4 regions of the Clostridium kluyveri DSM 555 genome follow, and region 3 is predicted to be linked to each of the others. Evidence: riboswitches for the same ligand, from Rfam matches in the RefSeq annotation. Region 3 holds a riboswitch; each other region holds the start of a gene.
What was found. A riboswitch is a leader RNA that binds a small molecule or an ion and turns the genes downstream of it on or off. The one in region 3 is predicted to bind S-adenosylmethionine.

Region 1 (4,242 bases), 500 kb from region 3:
AAATTATGTTTATCAAGGCCAGGTTGAAGGATATGATAAAAAGGTGAATTTAAATCTAATAATAAATGCTTCTGCGGAAACTGCTCCATCAAGTGTCACTTCTACATCTGCATGGATATGGCAGCTTCAAAATGAAGTGGATGCATATGGAGGTATAGATAATTTAATATCCAAATTAAAATCATTGGGAATAGCTAATGTTTGTATTAAGTATAATGAAGGGGAAAGGGCTTCTGGCGGAGGCATGAATTTTAGAGAGGATTTTTTAAAGTATGTCAATAATTTTAAAGAAGCAGGATTTAAAGTAGGTACCTGGGGATATAACCATTTTGATGACGTTGAAGGAGAAGCTAATATAATAGTAGATGCCCTTAATAATAGCGATTATTATGTTTTTGATCCTGAAGATGCGGTGTCAGGTAAGACAGAACAAGCAGAAGAAATATGCCAGATTGTAAGGAGTAAATGTCCTAATGCTATTATTGGCTATACTACTTTTCCAATAGCAAGTTATCACCAGGATATACCTTATTCAGTTTTCAATAAATATTGCGATTTTGCTGCTCCGCAGTGTTACTGGGGAGAAATGAAATGGTCGGTCACTGCATGTATGGATAAAATGATTCAGGATTACCAATACTATGGTCTAGACAAGCCTATATATCCTTTAATACAAACCTATAATGTGGACTACAATGACTATGAAACTTATGCTGGGTATAAATTCAATTCTACTGGATTATGGTCCTTTGATGAGTTAGGCAGTACATGCCAGGATTTTTTAATCAGTGAAGGGGATAAGTTGAATAGTTAAACATGTGAGACAGGAATTACTATCCTGTCTCTTTATCCGAACGCTAGAATTGCTAATACTCCCATCTTCTTCAAAGTGGGAGATAAACACTGCTACGCGCCTGGATAAGTTCTTCTAAGGTTTAGATGGAGATAAGCAGTTCTCTACAGCAAACTCCACCTAAACCTAAGAATCACTTGATATGTTCTAATTTACTATTGACAAAATGATTAAAAAAGTATATTATTAACTACAAATTTAAAAGTTAATGATTAAAGTTCAAAAGAAAATTTCTTATCAAGAGTAGTGGAGGGACTGGTCCTATGATACTCGGCAACCTGAATATTTTTATATATTCAATGGTGCTAATTCCAGCAGGTTAAACCTGAAAGATGAGAGAAACAGTTAATATAACTTTCTATAGTTTCTCTGTAGAAAGTTTTTTTATTTGATTGGCTAGACAAACTGGAGGTCAAATTTTATTTATCATAGAGTTTTTTAAGTGTAATCTCTATGATATTTAGAATTTGGCCTCTTCTTTATTATATATAGTACTTTATGAAAGTATATCTAAATTTAGAAAAGAGGAGATTTTCATGAGTGAAAAATTTAAAATAGGAACAAGAGCAGTACAAGGAGGATATTCGCCTAAGTCAGGTGATCCAAGGGTAGCTTCAATAGTTCAAAGTACATCATATAAATATGACACTTTTGATGAAGTGGCAAATGTAGCGGCAGTGAGTGCAGATGTAACAGCATTAAATAAACAGGGAGGATATCTGTACACAAGAGTAGGAAATCCAACGGTGACAGCACTTGAAAAAAAATATGTAGAATTACAAGGCGGTGTTGAAGCAATTGCCACTGCATCGGGACAATCAGCAGTGGTCTATTCCATAATAAATATTGCAAATTCAGGAGATCAAATTATTGCAAATTCAAACCTATATGGAGGCACATACAACCTTTTTAACACAATTATACCTAAATTAGGAATTAATGTATCCTTTGTAGACCCCACAGCTTCTGAAGAAGAGATTTTAGAGGCAGCAACAGAAAATACTAAACTGATATTTGGGGAAACCATAGGAAATCCAGGACTTAATGTATTGGATTTTGATAAATTTTCTTCTGTGGCAAAAAAATTAGATATACCGTTTATCGTTGATAACACTATAGCAACACCTTATCTTATAAATCCCTTTGAGTATGGAGCAAATATAGTGGTTCATTCTACTACTAAATACTCAGATGGTCATGCAGTGTCCCTTGGAGGGATAATTATTGATGGAGGAAACTTTAATTGGGCAAATGGAAAATTTCCGGATTATACTACTCCTACTGGTCCCTACAACGTGATATTTGTCAATGAATTCGGAAAACGTGCTTTCTCAGGAAAATTAAGAACCAATTTAGTTGAAGAATTTGGTGCCGCGCCAGCTCCATTTAATGCATTTTTAACAAATATGGGATTGGAAACATTACATTTAAGAATGGAAAGACATTCATATAATGCTTTAAATCTAGCTAAATACCTTTCGAATCATCCTAAAATTCAGTGGGTTAGATATCCCTATCTGGAATGGGATCCAGAATATGAAAGAGCAGAAAAATATCTAAATGGGGGAGCAAGTGGAATTTTAACTTTTGGGGTAAAGGGAGGAATTGAAGCGGCAAAGACTTTAGGAGAAAATTTAAAATTAGCTTCCATAGTTGTTAATTTAGGTGATGTAAGAACCTATGTAATCCATCCTGCAAGTACAACCCATTTGGCATTATCGGAAGAACAACAAAGAGAAGCAGGAGTAACACCTGAATTAATCAGGGTATCTGTGGGAATCGAAGATATTGAAGATATAATAGCAGATTTTCAGCAGGCTTTAGATAGAGTCTAAAATAGGTAATTTTAAAAATATAGAGGTGTAATATATGGGTATAAATAATATAGAAGTAACTCCAACTGTGAAATCAAATACTGTATATATATCTGAAACATTTTTTTATAAGAATGCCCAGGGAGTGGATATTTTTACTGAAAAGTGGTATCCGGCTAAAGGTAAGGATATATATGGTGTTATACAAGTAGCCCATGGTATGGGAGAAACTACTGATTATTATAGAGAATTTAGCCAGGAGATGGTTAAAGCTGGATTTATTGTATATATTAATGAGGGACGTGGACATGGTAGAACAGCAGGAGACATAAACGAAGCATCCTATGCAGAAAGTGCAGGATATATGGGAGATGATGGGATAAATTGGATGGTTGAAGATATAAAATTATTGACAAATATTGTGAAAAGGCAAAACCCGGCATTGCCAAATTTTCTTTTGGGTCATAGCTTGGGTTCAGTTCTAGCTCAGATATATGCCTATAAATATGGCAGTGAAGTAAATGGAATTATATATTCCGGGACTACAGGGCCAATTCACATAAAAAAAATAGCAGAGTTAATTGAAACAGCAAGTAAAGAGGCCAGAAAGATTGGAAGAAAGGCTGTGAGTATTGAGGCTTCAAATATATTTTTTGAACATTTTAATGATGAATTTCAACCGTCTAAAACAGATTATGATTGGCTGACGAGTGATTCTAAAATGCTTGAAGATACATTAAATTCTCCTTATGCCGCAGTAGAATATAAGGTCGGCTATTTTGAGGATTTATTTAATTCCTTAAAGGATATACACAAGCCTTCTACTATCGAAAAAATACCTAAGAATTTACCTATATTTTCAATATCGGGGAGTAAAGATCCCTTTGGGGATAATGGAAAAGGTATAAAAGAACTGTTTAAAATATATAGGCAATATGGTATTAAAGATGCAACTTATAAAATATATGAAAATGGACGGCATGAAATGCTTAGAGAGGTAAATAGAGATGAAGTAATAAAAGATCTGCATAATTGGCTATATAGTCATATATAATTAAAATAATATACAGTTTTAAAAAATAATATTTGCAAAGCTCACTGGTAAACCAGAGGCTGCATCCCTAAAAAGATGCAGCCTTTTTATGTAAAATCAATTTTAATAAATTTTTAAGGGGGTTTTTTAATGTCAAAAGAAAATTTAAGATTTGATACCATAAAAATAAGAGGGGGTTATAATTCTAAAGAACATAATCACTCTGTATCAGTTCCAATTTATGAAACTGCAGCATTTGATTTAGGAAGTACAGAAAGGGCAGGAAAATTGTTCTCATTTTCAGAACTGGGATTTATCTATTCAAGACTCAGTAATCCAACAGTTGAAGTATTAGAAAAAAGGGTGGCTGCTTTAGATGGAGCAGCTGGTGACATTGCACTAAGTTCCGGCATGGCTGCTATAACATATACACTTCTTAATGTAGCTGAAGATGGAGGAAGGATACTTACAACTCCTTATCTTTATGGAGGAACATTGGATGGTTTTAAAAAGTTATATCCTAAATTTGGTATCAAAATAGA
Region 2 (4,242 bases), 730 kb from region 3:
GTCCTCCTCCTACGCCACAAAATATTGGCACATCAGAGACTGCAACTAAGGCTTCACTTATAACTATCTGTGGAGTAAAAGGATAAACTGCTAAAATTGCATCTGCATTTATATTTTTTATAACTGCTATATCTGTAGTAAATGCAAGGGATTTTATTCTCTTTCCAAAAATATTTATTCCACTAGCTTCTCTAATTACAAGAGGCAGATTTATCATATGATCTCTAAGTGTCCCTCTTATTTCAGGTACATATTTTACACTTTTTTGATTAGCTCTTTGACTCATTTCTTATCTCTCCAAATCGGCTTTTATATGATTTTACTTTCATAACTATTTTATATTAATCTGAAAAAATATTCTATAAAAAGATTTAATTTAATATAATTTTAACCATATCCTTAGATAAATTTTAAATTAAAAATACCTCTTCTGCTATTTTAACAGCTTCTCTGGCATCTTTGGCATAATAGTCCGCTCCTATCATATCTGCATAATTTTGATTCAATACCGCTCCCCCTACTACGATCTTACAGTTAAGGTTATTTTCTCTTATAGCTTCTATAGTTTTTTTCATACTAGCTACAGTAGTGGTCATAAGTGCACTTAATCCAACTAGTTTTATATTATTATCTCGTATGGTATTTACTATATTATCTATATCTACATCCCTTCCTAGGTCTATAACTTCAAAACCATAATTTTCAAGCAGCACTTTAACTATATTTTTCCCTATATCATGTATATCACCTTTTACTGTAGCTAGTACTATTGTACCCTTTTCTAAACTTTTCTGTCCGCTGCTCAACATATTATCTTTTATTATTTCAAAAGATTTTTTTACAGTTTCCGCCGACTGTATAAGTTGAGGCAAAAATATATCCTGCAATTCATACTGTTTTCCCACTTCATCTAATGCAGGAATTATATAAGAATTTACTATTTCAAGGGCCTTTTTATTCTTTAAAAGCTCTGTTGTCATAGCTTCAGCCTCATCTTCAATTCCATCAATAATCAATTGTTTAAGATCTTTTAAATTATTATCCGCATTTTTAAGCGGACTATTACCTTCTCCTTTTGGCTTTTCATCTTTAGATTTATTTCCATATTTAATTACATATTCTTTTCCTTCTTTATCTATGTTGGTAAGCACTTGAAAAGCAGCTATAACCTCTTTCATAGACTCATCTGCGGGATTCATTATTGGTAAATTCAATCCTGCCTGCAGTGCCATAGCAAGAAAAGTTCTATTTAGTATACTTCTGTTTGGAAGCCCAAAGGATATATTACTTACTCCCAAAACAGTTTTTACTCCAAATTTTTCTGTTACCATTTTTATAGCTTTTATTGTCTCTAATACTTCTTTTTGTTGGGCAGATACAGTTAAAGTTAGACAATCTATTATTATATTCTTTTTATTAATACCATAAATACTTGCAGTTTTAATTATTTTTTCTGCAATTTTTACTCTTCCTTCTGCTGTATGAGGTATTCCCTTTTCATCTATGGTAAGTGCTATAACACATCCTCCATATTTTTTTACTATGGGAAATACTTCTTCCATAGATTTTTTACTTCCATTTACAGAGTTTATCACAGGTTTTCCATTATACATTCTTATTCCAGTTTCTAAAACTTGTGGATCAGGACTATCTATACTAAGAGGCAATTGAACTACTTTCTGTACCGCCCTAATTGCCTTTTTCATAATTTCAACTTCATTAATTTCTGGAAGTCCCACATTTACTCCAAGTATATTTGCTCCTTCTTCCTTTTGCATAATAGCCTCTTTTTGTATATAATTGATACTTCCTTCTTTTAATTCCTTTTTATAAATACTTCTTCCTGTAGGATTAATTCTTTCTCCAATAATCTTTATTTTTTCACCTACTATAACCGTATCTGTGGCAGAACACACTGCTGTATAATGCTTTTCTTCTATATTCAAAGGTGTTAACCCTTCTAAATCCTTTCTACACATTCTTATAAATTCTGGAGTAGTACCACAGCATCCTCCTAAGACTCTGATCCCTTTTTGAGCCATGGTTAATACATTCTCTGCAAAATCTTCAGGGGATATATCATAAATTGTATTTTCCCCATCATACCTTGGAAGTCCTGCGTTAGGCTGCACCATAACCGGTATAGAAGAATATTTCAAAATTTCTTCCACAATCCCTTGAAGCTCTTTAGGCCCTAAAGAACAGTTAACCCCAAGAACATCAACCCCTAAAGCTTCAAGTACAAATACCATAGTTTTAGCATCTGTACCCATAAGAGTTCTTCCATCTTCCTGAAATGTCATTGTACAAAATATAGGGATATTACTATTTTCCTTTGCTGCAAGGACAGCTGCTTTTGCCTCATACAAGTCAGTCATAGTTTCTATTAGAACCACATCCGCACCAGACTTTTCACCTATAACGATTTGATTCTTAAATAATTTATATGCACTTTCAAAGCTTAAATTTCCTGTAGGTTCCATAATCTTTCCAATAGGCCCTATATCAAGAGCCACCAATTTATCTCCTGCTTCTTGTTTTGCAAGTTTTACTCCAGCTGAAATCACATCTTCTATGGTGTAATCAGAAGAATCATATTTTAATTCATTAGCTCCAAAAGTGTTAGTTGTTATGATATCTGCTCCTGCATCTAAGTACTTTCTATGTATCCCACTTATTATTTCAGGATTTGTAATATTAAGTACCTCTGGTAATTCTCCTAATTTAAGTCCTGCTTTTTGAAGCATTGTTCCCATAGCTCCATCAAAAAAAATAAATCTATTATTGAATTTATCTACTAAATTTTTAAAATTCATTATGTCTCCTCTTTTCCCAAGTACTCTATACCTGATTAAACTATAACCTTATATTTATGCAATAAAACATTAATTATTTATCCATATAACTCTAAATTATGTCTTCATTCTTTTTTCATAATAAATATTTTAATATTGCTTGTCAACATTTTTACAATGTTCCACTCCCCAAAAATAAAAAATAATTATTTTTTTTGATTTTTCTATTGACAAGTATTATATATATCTGTTATCATTTTTTCAATCGAATACGGAACTTCTTATCCAGAGAGGCAGAGGGACTGGCCCTATGATGCCCGGCAACCTGAATGATTTTTTATTGTTCAACGGTGCTAATTCCAGCAGGTGTGAAACCTGGAAGATGAGAAGCATGAAGAAAATCTTCTTGTAACTTATCTTACAAGAAGATTTTTATTTTTACTTTTCTTTAGATTGTAAACAAGAAGTTTCGTGCAAGATATTAAAAACTTCAAAAATAATAAATAAAGAATATCTGATGCAAAAATATGAAGGAGGAATATATAATGAGTGAAAAAAAATTATCATTTGAAACATTACAGGTACATGCAGGTCAGGTGCCAGATCCAACTACTGGTGCCAGAGCAGTTCCGATCTATCAGACTACATCCTTTGTTTTTAAAGATGCAGATGAAGCTGCAGACTTTTTCCAATTGAAGAAACCAGGAAACGTATATGCTAGAATAATGAACCCTACTGAAGATGTATTTGAACAGAGAATAGCAGCCCTTGAAGGAGGCTCTGCGGCCCTTGCTACATCATCTGGAATGGCGGCAATTTTATACTCCATACTTAATGTAGCCAATTCTGGAGATGAAATAGTATCAGTCAGCACACTGTACGGCGGAACTTATGAATTATTTAAGGTGACCTTAAAGAAACTTGGAATTAATGTAATATTTGTAGATCCAGATGACCCTGAAAATATTAGAAAAGCTATTACTCCTAAAACTAAAGCAGTTTATGGAGAGACAATAGGCAATCCAAGAATTAATATTTTAGATATAGAGGCTGTAGCAAATATTGCTCATGAGAATAAGATACCTCTTATTTTAGATAATACATTTGGAACACCATACCTCGTAAGACCAATAGAATACGGTGCAGATGTAGTTATTCATTCTGCGACCAAATTTATTGGAGGACATGGAGCTGCAGTTGGTGGAGTTATAGTTGATGGTGGTAAATTTGACTGGGCAGCAAGTGGCAAATTTCCTGATTTCACCACACCTGATGAAAGTTATGGTGGACTTATATATTCTGACTTAGGTGCTGTAGCTTTTGCAACAAAAGCAAGAGTTCAACTTTTGAGAAATACAGGTGCTACAATTAGTCCTCAGAATGCCTTCTATTTTCTATTAGGCCTAGAATCTTTATCCTTAAGAGTTGAAAGACATGTATCAAACAC
Region 3 (4,242 bases):
TAGCAATCTATATACTGCTATATATGAAACATTTGAACAAATCACATGAGATTCTTTATTTAAAAAAGAAAAAAATACTCCAGCCAGTGCAGATACACCGCTTGCAAGCACCACACAGTCCTCTCCCCCTTCAAGGGAAGCTAACTTCTCCTGAAGATAAACTTGATTGGCAGAAGTGTTTCTTGTATATAGTAATTGATCCGCATCACTCCAATTTATAGAAGATGCATCTTCAGGCAGTCTATAGCAATTTGCCATAGTTATAGGACGTCTTATAGCTCCTGTTTCCTTGTCAATTCCATTCCCTACATGAATACATTTTGTTATAAAATCAATATTGTTGTCATCAATCATTTTATACTTTTCCCTCCAATATTTTATGGATGCATAATGCTGCCCGATATCCTCAGCATTATGCAATATTAATAATTATTCCTTTAAAGTACCAATGAATTAAAAACTGCTTACTAATTCTTGGTAATTCTTCTTATAAATATTTTTTATTTCATCAACTTTGTCAAATCTTTCCCATGGAGCATCTATATCAGTTCTTCCAAAATGTCCATATGCAGCAGTATTTTTATATATAGGTCTCCTTAAATTAAGTTCTTTTATAATAGCAGCGGGCCTTAAATCAAATACTTCATTTATAATTTCCACTATTTGATCATCGCTTATTGTTTTACCTGTACCAAAAGTATCTACACTTACAGATACAGGTGAGGCAACACCTATGGCATAAGCTATTTCTATTTCAATTTTATCTGCTATACCTGCTGCCACTAAATTCTTAGCTACCCATCTAGCAGCATATGCTCCTGACCTATCTACCTTTGTAGGATCCTTTCCTGAAAATGCTCCACCGCCATGTCTGCCATATCCTCCATAACTATCAACTATTATTTTTCTTCCTGTAAGTCCGGAATCTGCTTCCGGTCCCCCTTTTACAAATCGTCCCGTAGGATTAATCAAATATTTTGTATGGGAATCTAAAAGCCCACTTGGTATTGCTGCTTTTATAACTTTATCTATTATATCTTTTTCAATTTCATCATAACTTACATTATCTTCATGCTGGGAAGATACAAGTACAGTATCTATTCTAACAGGTTTTCCTTTTTCATACTCTACCGTAACCTGGGTCTTTCCATCAGGTCCTAAATACGGAATTATATTATTTTTTCTCACCTCTGAAAGCTTTTTTGCAAGCTTATGAGCTAATACTATAGGAAGAGGTAAATATTCAGGAGTTTCATTAGTTGCAAATCCAAACACTATTCCCTGATCTCCCGCTCCAATTGCCTCAATATTATCTTTTTCACCATTTCTAGATTCTAGAGAATCATTTACTCCAAGTGCAATATCTGAAGACTGTTCATCTATAGATGTTATTATGGCACAACTAGCTGCATCAAATCCAAATTTTGAATTACTATATCCAATATCACTTATGGTTTTTCTCACTATCTTGGGTATATCTATATAGGCTCTGGTTGATATCTCCCCCACTAAAATTACAATTCCAGTATTAACAACTGTTTCACAAGCAACTCTGCCATTCTCATCTTTTTCAATAATGGCATCTAATATGGCATCTGATATTTGATCGCAAATTTTATCTGGATGTCCTTCTGTAACGGATTCTGATGTAAATAATCTACTCATTTTTATTACCTCCAATTCATTACTCAATATAAAATAGCGAGTCAATTCTATATATTTTTCATTATCTTATGGGGTTTTAGGTTTACCGTTAAAATAAAAAACTTCCTTGAAGAAACTTCAGGAAGTTTTTATCCTAATCGTCTCTTATCTATCAGGCTTTTCATATTAATACCTGCTGGAATTAGCACCATGAAATAAAAATCTTCTGGTTGCCGGACATCATAGGGCCAGTCCCTCCGTCTCTCTTGATAAGAAATCTATATTTAATTAACTCATTTTTGATTTAAATACACTATAAAGCTTTTGAAATATTTTGTCAATATATTTTATTATAGATAATATATTTTGAATATTCCGATATATGAATATTCTTCCAAAAATATTCATAGAAATTAAATTTTATAGATTAATTATAATTTATAAATAAAATATAAAATTCTATATATATTTTTTTCAAAATATTCATATTAAATTGATATGTTTTAACTTACCATTTACTACTACTTAATCATGAATACACCTACTTAAATTTCACACTTTGATTATATTGTAAAAAATCTTATAACAAGGCTAATTCTACAAAAAGACTTTTCATTGGGGCATTATTAAAATATTACCTGTTATATGCATTAAAGGAAAAAATTATTGATTTTTATTCATATATATAGATGTATATAAAAAATATTACTTTAGTACCATAATATTCTGATAATTTTTAAAAATGTTTGTAATTCATTTATAAAATAGAATTAATTTATTCATATTTATTATTTATACTCTAAGATAAGTTTTTAATAAATATGTAAAAACTTAATATGAAATTTAATATGATTTCATAAAAATTTTAGGGGGTTTACTTTATGAATAAAAAAATCAAATTGTTAATTGCGTCACTAATTATTGCATCAGGCATACCAGCTGTTATTCCTACTATAGCAAAAGCAGCATCAAACACTTGCAGTAATCCAGTAGTACAACAAGTTTCATTGAAATGTAATTTAAGTAACTATTCTAATATTAAGAATTGTCTTAAAAATTGTACAGTTGTCACTTCAAAAAATGCTTGTAAAAATAATAATTCTACTACTAAACCGACAACAAACAACAATGAAACCAGTACTACTAAACCAACAGGGAATACCGGAAATACCGGAAACACCGGTAATACAGGAAATACTGGACAAACTTCCACTACCACTAAACCGACAGAAAATAGCGGACAAACTTCTACCATAGGTGCAGAAGCAAATGAAGTAATTAGATTAGTTAATGTAGAAAGAAGTAAAAATGGACTATCTCCGCTTAAGGCCAATGCTGAATTATCCAAAGTAGCCACAGCAAAAGCTCAAGATATGATTGACAATAGTTATTTCAGTCACACTTCTCCTACATACGGCTCACCTTTTGATATGATGAAGAAATTTGGTATAAGCTATACAGCAGCGGGAGAAAATATTGCTTACGGACAAAAAGATGCAGCAGAAGTAATGAATTCCTGGATGAATTCTTCAGGTCATAGAGCAAACATATTAAATTCTAATTTCACAGAAATTGGAGTCGGAGTTGCTAAAGATAAAAATGGAACTCCATATTGGGTTCAGATGTTCATAAACCCCGGAAAATAAATCCAACAACAAAGCCCAAATTATTTTTTAATATATATCACATAAGATCGCTAAATCACAATTTAGCGATCTTATTGTAATTTATAACAATTTTAACTATAGCTTATTAACAATTGTTGAAATGTAACCTGAATTTTTCCAAAAGCATATATTTAAAAGCTGCCATCATTTAAATATATGTTTTATGACGACAGCTAGTAAATTTAAAACTAAATATCAAGATTAAAATATGATTTGTATTGCTTCTTCCTGCTCCTGAGTGATAGTGCCATCAGATACCAGATTATCTAGTGGATTAGACACTTTATTATATATTCCTTTACTAAATATAGTTATATTATATTATATTATCTTACTAGAAGTAATTTTAAATTTTTAACTACTTTTCCACCATCATTGGTCATTGCAGAAGACATAATAGCAGCGCCACAGGCTCCGTTTGATAAAACATCCTTTAAATTGCTACAATCAATACCCCCTATGGCTATTATTGGTATCAAAATGTTTTTGTGCATTTCCCTAATAAATTCTAAACCTCTGCCTTTTAAACCTTTTTTGCAGTCTGTTTCAAAAATGTGACCTGCCAATAAATAGTTAGCTCCTAAACTTTCTGCTTTTTTAGCTTCCTCAATACTGTGTACCGATACTCCAATTTTTAGTTTTTCATAAATATTATTTTTAAACTTAATTTTTTTAAATATTTCATAGCTGGTGTGAAATCCAAAAGCTTTAATATTTAAAGCTATATCAATATTGCCATTAATAATTAAAGGAACATTATATTTATCTGTGATACTTTTAATTTTTTTACTCATACTTAGTAGGGATGTATAAGATAAATCTTTTTCTCTTAAAATTATACCATCAGCACCATTCTTTACTACATTTTCTACGACATTATAAATGCTATCTTCTTTAATTAAATTTCTGTTTGTAACTACATAAATCATCT
Region 4 (4,242 bases), 1.4 Mb from region 3:
TTTTCCTGCCACCATATTATTAGTTAGCGGTGGTCCTGATTGGGCATTAAACCATTCAATTTGAAATTCCTTATTAGGGTATTTCTCTTCTAAATACTTTTCGTAGAGTTTTTTATTTTTTATAATTAATGCTCCCCAAGTTTGAGAAGTAACTGTCTGATAGCCTACAGCAATTTTTACCACCTCCTTTTTTGAATTAGTACTACCATTTTGCTGATTATTTGAACATCCTGCAAAAAATGTTCCAACCAGTGTCAGGGCTAATAAACTCAATATTATTTTTCTTGAACTTTTTGACATTTTTATTACCTCCTTAATAAATAAATATGAACAATAATCACTTGTAGAGTTATACAAGTGTTAATTCAACCCATTTTTCAACTCTTTTAGTAGATCAAGTGATTCTTAGGTTCAGGTGGAGTTTGCCCATAAGTAATGCTTTTTCTCCATCTGAACCTTAGAAGAACTTATCCAGGCGCGTAGCAATGCTTATCCCCTTTGAAGAAGATGGGGGTATTAGCCAGTGGTAGCGTTCGGATAAATTATATTCCACTTTCCAGGCATCTCTCAATTACCATAGCTGAAGCACCTATTGATATGGCATCTCCGCTGAAATATCCACATCGATTAAAAATTACACTTTTCCCTTTAGTAGAATTTAAATTTTTCAATGTACTTTTAACGCAAACTTCATAAAAAAGTTTTGAGTTTATTATTAAAGGTCCTGTTAATATAACTAATTTAGGACTTAATAATTTTATATAATTAGATAGCCCTGATCCTAAAATTAATGCAGCATCTGTAATTATATCTATTGACAGTTCATCACCCATCTCAGCTGCCAGGCAGACATCTTTGTAATCAATTTCTTCTACAGGTTTATTTATAATGGTATGTCTACCTTTTTTGATTTTTTTAGAAATGTTTTTTATTATTGCCTTGATGGTAGAATAACATTCTAAGCAGCCGTAATTTCCGCACTTACACTTTTCACCATCAATGTCGATTGTCATATGCCCAAAGGCTTCTTCTTCGTCATTTATTGTTCTTATAAGATGTCCTGAAGAAATTGTTCCTGTTCTTATTCCGATACCACAATTAAAAAAAGCAATATTTTCAATTCCCCTTCCCACGCCGTAAAAATACTCTGCAACAACTGCTGCATTTGCACCATTTTCAACTATAACGGGGTGTTTTAATTTTTCCTCTAGCATTTTCTTTATAGGTACGTCAGTCCATTTATCTGCAAAGAAGTCAACAGGGTTTTTTATAATACCATTTTTTATATCTAAAGGCCCCACAGATCCTACTCCAATTCCTAACAGTTTCATATGGCTTAAGTTTAGATTTGCATAAGCCCTGTTAATGATTTCCACTACTTTTTTTACAGTTTCACAAGGAGTATAGGAATCATCCATATTAAATAGTTCCTTATACAAAATTTCCATTTTTAAATTTGTAATAACTACCTGAGTATAGAGTATTGATATATCAATACCTATAATATAAAAATCATTTATATTTATATCATATAAAATTGGCCTTCTTCCGCCTGTAGATTCTCCTATACAACTCTCGACTATCATTTTACTTTTTTCTAAAGGTTCCATAACGTAATTTAATGTGGTCAATTTAATATCTGTCCTAGATGAAATTTTATTTTTAGATAAGCGTCCATTTTTCTGAAGTAAATTAAATATTTTTTTTTCTTCAAAGCTTAAACTTTTTAATGCATTGGAATTATCTTTCATGAGTACACCTCTTACACTTATAGAATTCAATAAATACTTCTTTCGTTTTTGGAAAAAGTATTTTGAAAAAATTTAATATAGTATCAAAAATATATTGTTTCTCTATTTTTTTTATAGATTTTTGACTTTTTATCCTATGTATTTATATGTGTTATCTGCACTGTAATAATTTTTAATAAATACTTTCTTCATTTTTGAAAAAAGTATTTTAAAAAATAATCACAATGTATTAATTAAAAAAAGCTAAATTTTAATCTTACAAATGTAAGATTAAAATTTAGCTTCCAGTTTTTCTGGTCAACTAAAACATGGTACATGCTTATTGATATATAATTCTATTAATTTTTATTTGGGATTTTCATATAAGATAAATCCCAATGAATTTAATATGTTTTAGTAATATTACGTAGTATTATAAATATATTTTTAAGTAATGTCAATACTTTTTTTATGTCTATTTTCCAATAAGTTTATTTTAGAGGCTAAGCTTATGCTTTTGTTATTTAATAATTGACACATTATAGTACAATTAGTATAATGTATTACGACGTGTAAAATATAAATAAAATGAAATTTAAAAAAATCAATAAACTAGGTTCTTATCAAGAGAGGCGGAGGGACTGGCCCTATGAAACCCAACAACCGGCATTTATTTCAATATGTATCGGTGTTAATTCCTGCAGAGTTAATTTATACTCTGAAAGATGAGAAAAGTGGCTGTTTTATAAAAGTTTGGGATATTAAAAGCTATTTTTCTTAAATAAGAAAAATAGCTTTTTTAATTATTTAAACCAATTGAAGGGAGGGCGTTTTATGAAATGATAAAAGTTAAAAATCTATACAAGAAGTTTAATGAGCTTACAGTTTTAAAGGGTATTAACCTAGAGATAAAAAAGGGGGAGGTTATTGCAATAATAGGCCCCTCTGGTACAGGTAAATCGACTTTGTTAAGATGCATAAATTATTTGGAAATTCCAGACAAGGGTACCATAGAAATAGGAAAATTAAAAATAGACTTTGAAAAAATAACTAAAAAGCAAATACATGAATTGAGGAAGCATACATCTATGGTATTTCAAAGTTATAATCTTTTTAACAATAAAACTGCATTAGAAAATATTATGGAACATTTAACTATATAAGATAGGGCAAAATGCTTATATTTAAGCATTTTGCCATCAATATAGTATTAAGAAATTTTGAACTTTGATATGATTTGGTTAAGCTTTACTGTACTATTTTTTAGGTATTGAACTTCTCCATGAACTTCATTTGATTTTTGTAATAATGTGGTTAGCTTTTGTACTATATCTTCAGTATTTTTTGAACCTTCAGCAGCAGCTGAGGATACTTTATCAATTTCTTCAAGCATGCTTTGTATGGATATAAATATATTTTTAGTATTTGAACTGAAATCAGCTATCATATTATGGATAGACTGAGCATCTTCATTGTATTGATTCATCATTTGAAGCATCAATTTATAATCTTTATCAATATCATTTTCCATAAACTTTAACATATCATTTGAATGGTGGGATAAGTCTTTTACTGAGCTAATTACATTTTTAGTTATATTTTGCATTTCATTAATAGTATTTTTTGAGTCATTCGCTAATTCACCTATTTCACTGGCAACTACGCCAAAACCTTTGCCTTCTTCTCCTGCCCTGACTGCTTCTATATTGGCATTTAAGGCCAGCAAATTTGTTTTTGATGTAATTTCTAATATAGCTTCAGATAGATTTTCGATTTCATTTACTTCTTCTGCGTTTGTCAGAGATTTTGAAAGATTTTCTTTTGTAGTTGACAATGTGTCAAATATTTTATTATGTGACTTTATAAAGTTGTCCAGAGCGTTTTTGGCAGTTGTACTAATTTCACTGACGGATACTGACATTGACTGAGAATTATCAGAAATATCTTTAATTGAATTTTCTATATTGGATGATGAGGCATTCATCTCATCTGTGGATGCTGCCGTATTTCTCATACCCTGTGATAATTCCTCTGTTAAAGTAGATAGATTTTCTATCATTGCATTGAGCTCTAAAACTATATCGGTAAATATTTTAACTGATTTGTCCATATTTTTAGCTTCTTCAATTAAATTCTGTATAATTTCAGAAACGTTTATCCTGATTTTATTAAAACCTACAGCTAAATTACCAATTTCATCTTTCCTCTTTATGTAATCATCTTTAATTGAAAATACAAAGTTCCCATTTGCCATCTGCTTACATATTTTCGTGAGGTAATTAATAGGATCGGATATATTTTTTGCGATTAAATATCCTATTATTATACTTAAAATTAAAAAAACAATGGATATAGCGATACATTTCATTCTTAAAGAAGTCAGACCTGATAATACTTCGCTTTTATTAACTTCAATAGCCATTGACCATCCTAACTTTCCAATTGGTCCATATATTATAAATCTTTTTACACCGTTAAATGTGTGGTTTCCAAAACCGCTCTTTCCATTTGT

Region 1: linked by a shared signal. The riboswitch ahead of CKL_RS10680 (O-acetylhomoserine aminocarboxypropyltransferase/cysteine synthase family protein) and the one ahead of metK (methionine adenosyltransferase) in region 3 are both predicted to bind S-adenosylmethionine.
Region 2: linked by a shared signal. The riboswitch ahead of CKL_RS04795 (O-acetylhomoserine aminocarboxypropyltransferase/cysteine synthase family protein) and the one ahead of metK (methionine adenosyltransferase) in region 3 are both predicted to bind S-adenosylmethionine.
Region 4: linked by a shared signal. The riboswitch ahead of CKL_RS14865 (ATP-binding cassette domain-containing protein) and the one ahead of metK (methionine adenosyltransferase) in region 3 are both predicted to bind S-adenosylmethionine.

The regions. Positions count from the first base shown of each region.
Region 1 is NC_009706.1:2,217,185-2,221,426, reverse strand. Features, by position in the region: gene CKL_RS10685 (Ig-like domain-containing protein) at 1-814, shown strand, start outside; SAM riboswitch class I at 1,085-1,192, shown strand; gene CKL_RS10680 (O-acetylhomoserine aminocarboxypropyltransferase/cysteine synthase family protein) at 1,390-2,688, shown strand; gene CKL_RS10675 (alpha/beta fold hydrolase) at 2,723-3,721, shown strand; gene CKL_RS10670 (O-acetylhomoserine aminocarboxypropyltransferase/cysteine synthase family protein) at 3,851-4,242, shown strand, end outside.
Region 2 is NC_009706.1:981,329-985,570, reverse strand. Features, by position in the region: gene CKL_RS04805 (beta/alpha barrel domain-containing protein) at 1-286, opposite strand, end outside; gene CKL_RS04800 (homocysteine S-methyltransferase family protein) at 411-2,816, opposite strand; SAM riboswitch class I at 3,074-3,184, shown strand; gene CKL_RS04795 (O-acetylhomoserine aminocarboxypropyltransferase/cysteine synthase family protein) at 3,341-4,242, shown strand, end outside.
Region 3 is NC_009706.1:1,714,403-1,718,644, forward strand. Features, by position in the region: gene CKL_RS08020 (trans-sulfuration enzyme family protein) at 1-354, opposite strand, end outside; gene metK (methionine adenosyltransferase) at 454-1,665, opposite strand; SAM riboswitch class I at 1,807-1,920, opposite strand; gene CKL_RS08030 (CAP domain-containing protein) at 2,526-3,290, shown strand; gene CKL_RS08035 (thiamine phosphate synthase) at 3,638-4,240, opposite strand; gene thiH (2-iminoacetate synthase ThiH) at 4,237-4,242, opposite strand, start outside.
Region 4 is NC_009706.1:3,102,332-3,106,573, reverse strand. Features, by position in the region: gene CKL_RS14875 (ABC transporter substrate-binding protein) at 1-300, opposite strand, end outside; gene CKL_RS14870 (ROK family transcriptional regulator) at 543-1,751, opposite strand; SAM riboswitch class I at 2,348-2,462, shown strand; partial or broken gene CKL_RS14865 (ATP-binding cassette domain-containing protein) at 2,570-2,890, shown strand; gene CKL_RS14860 (methyl-accepting chemotaxis protein) at 2,941-4,242, opposite strand, start outside.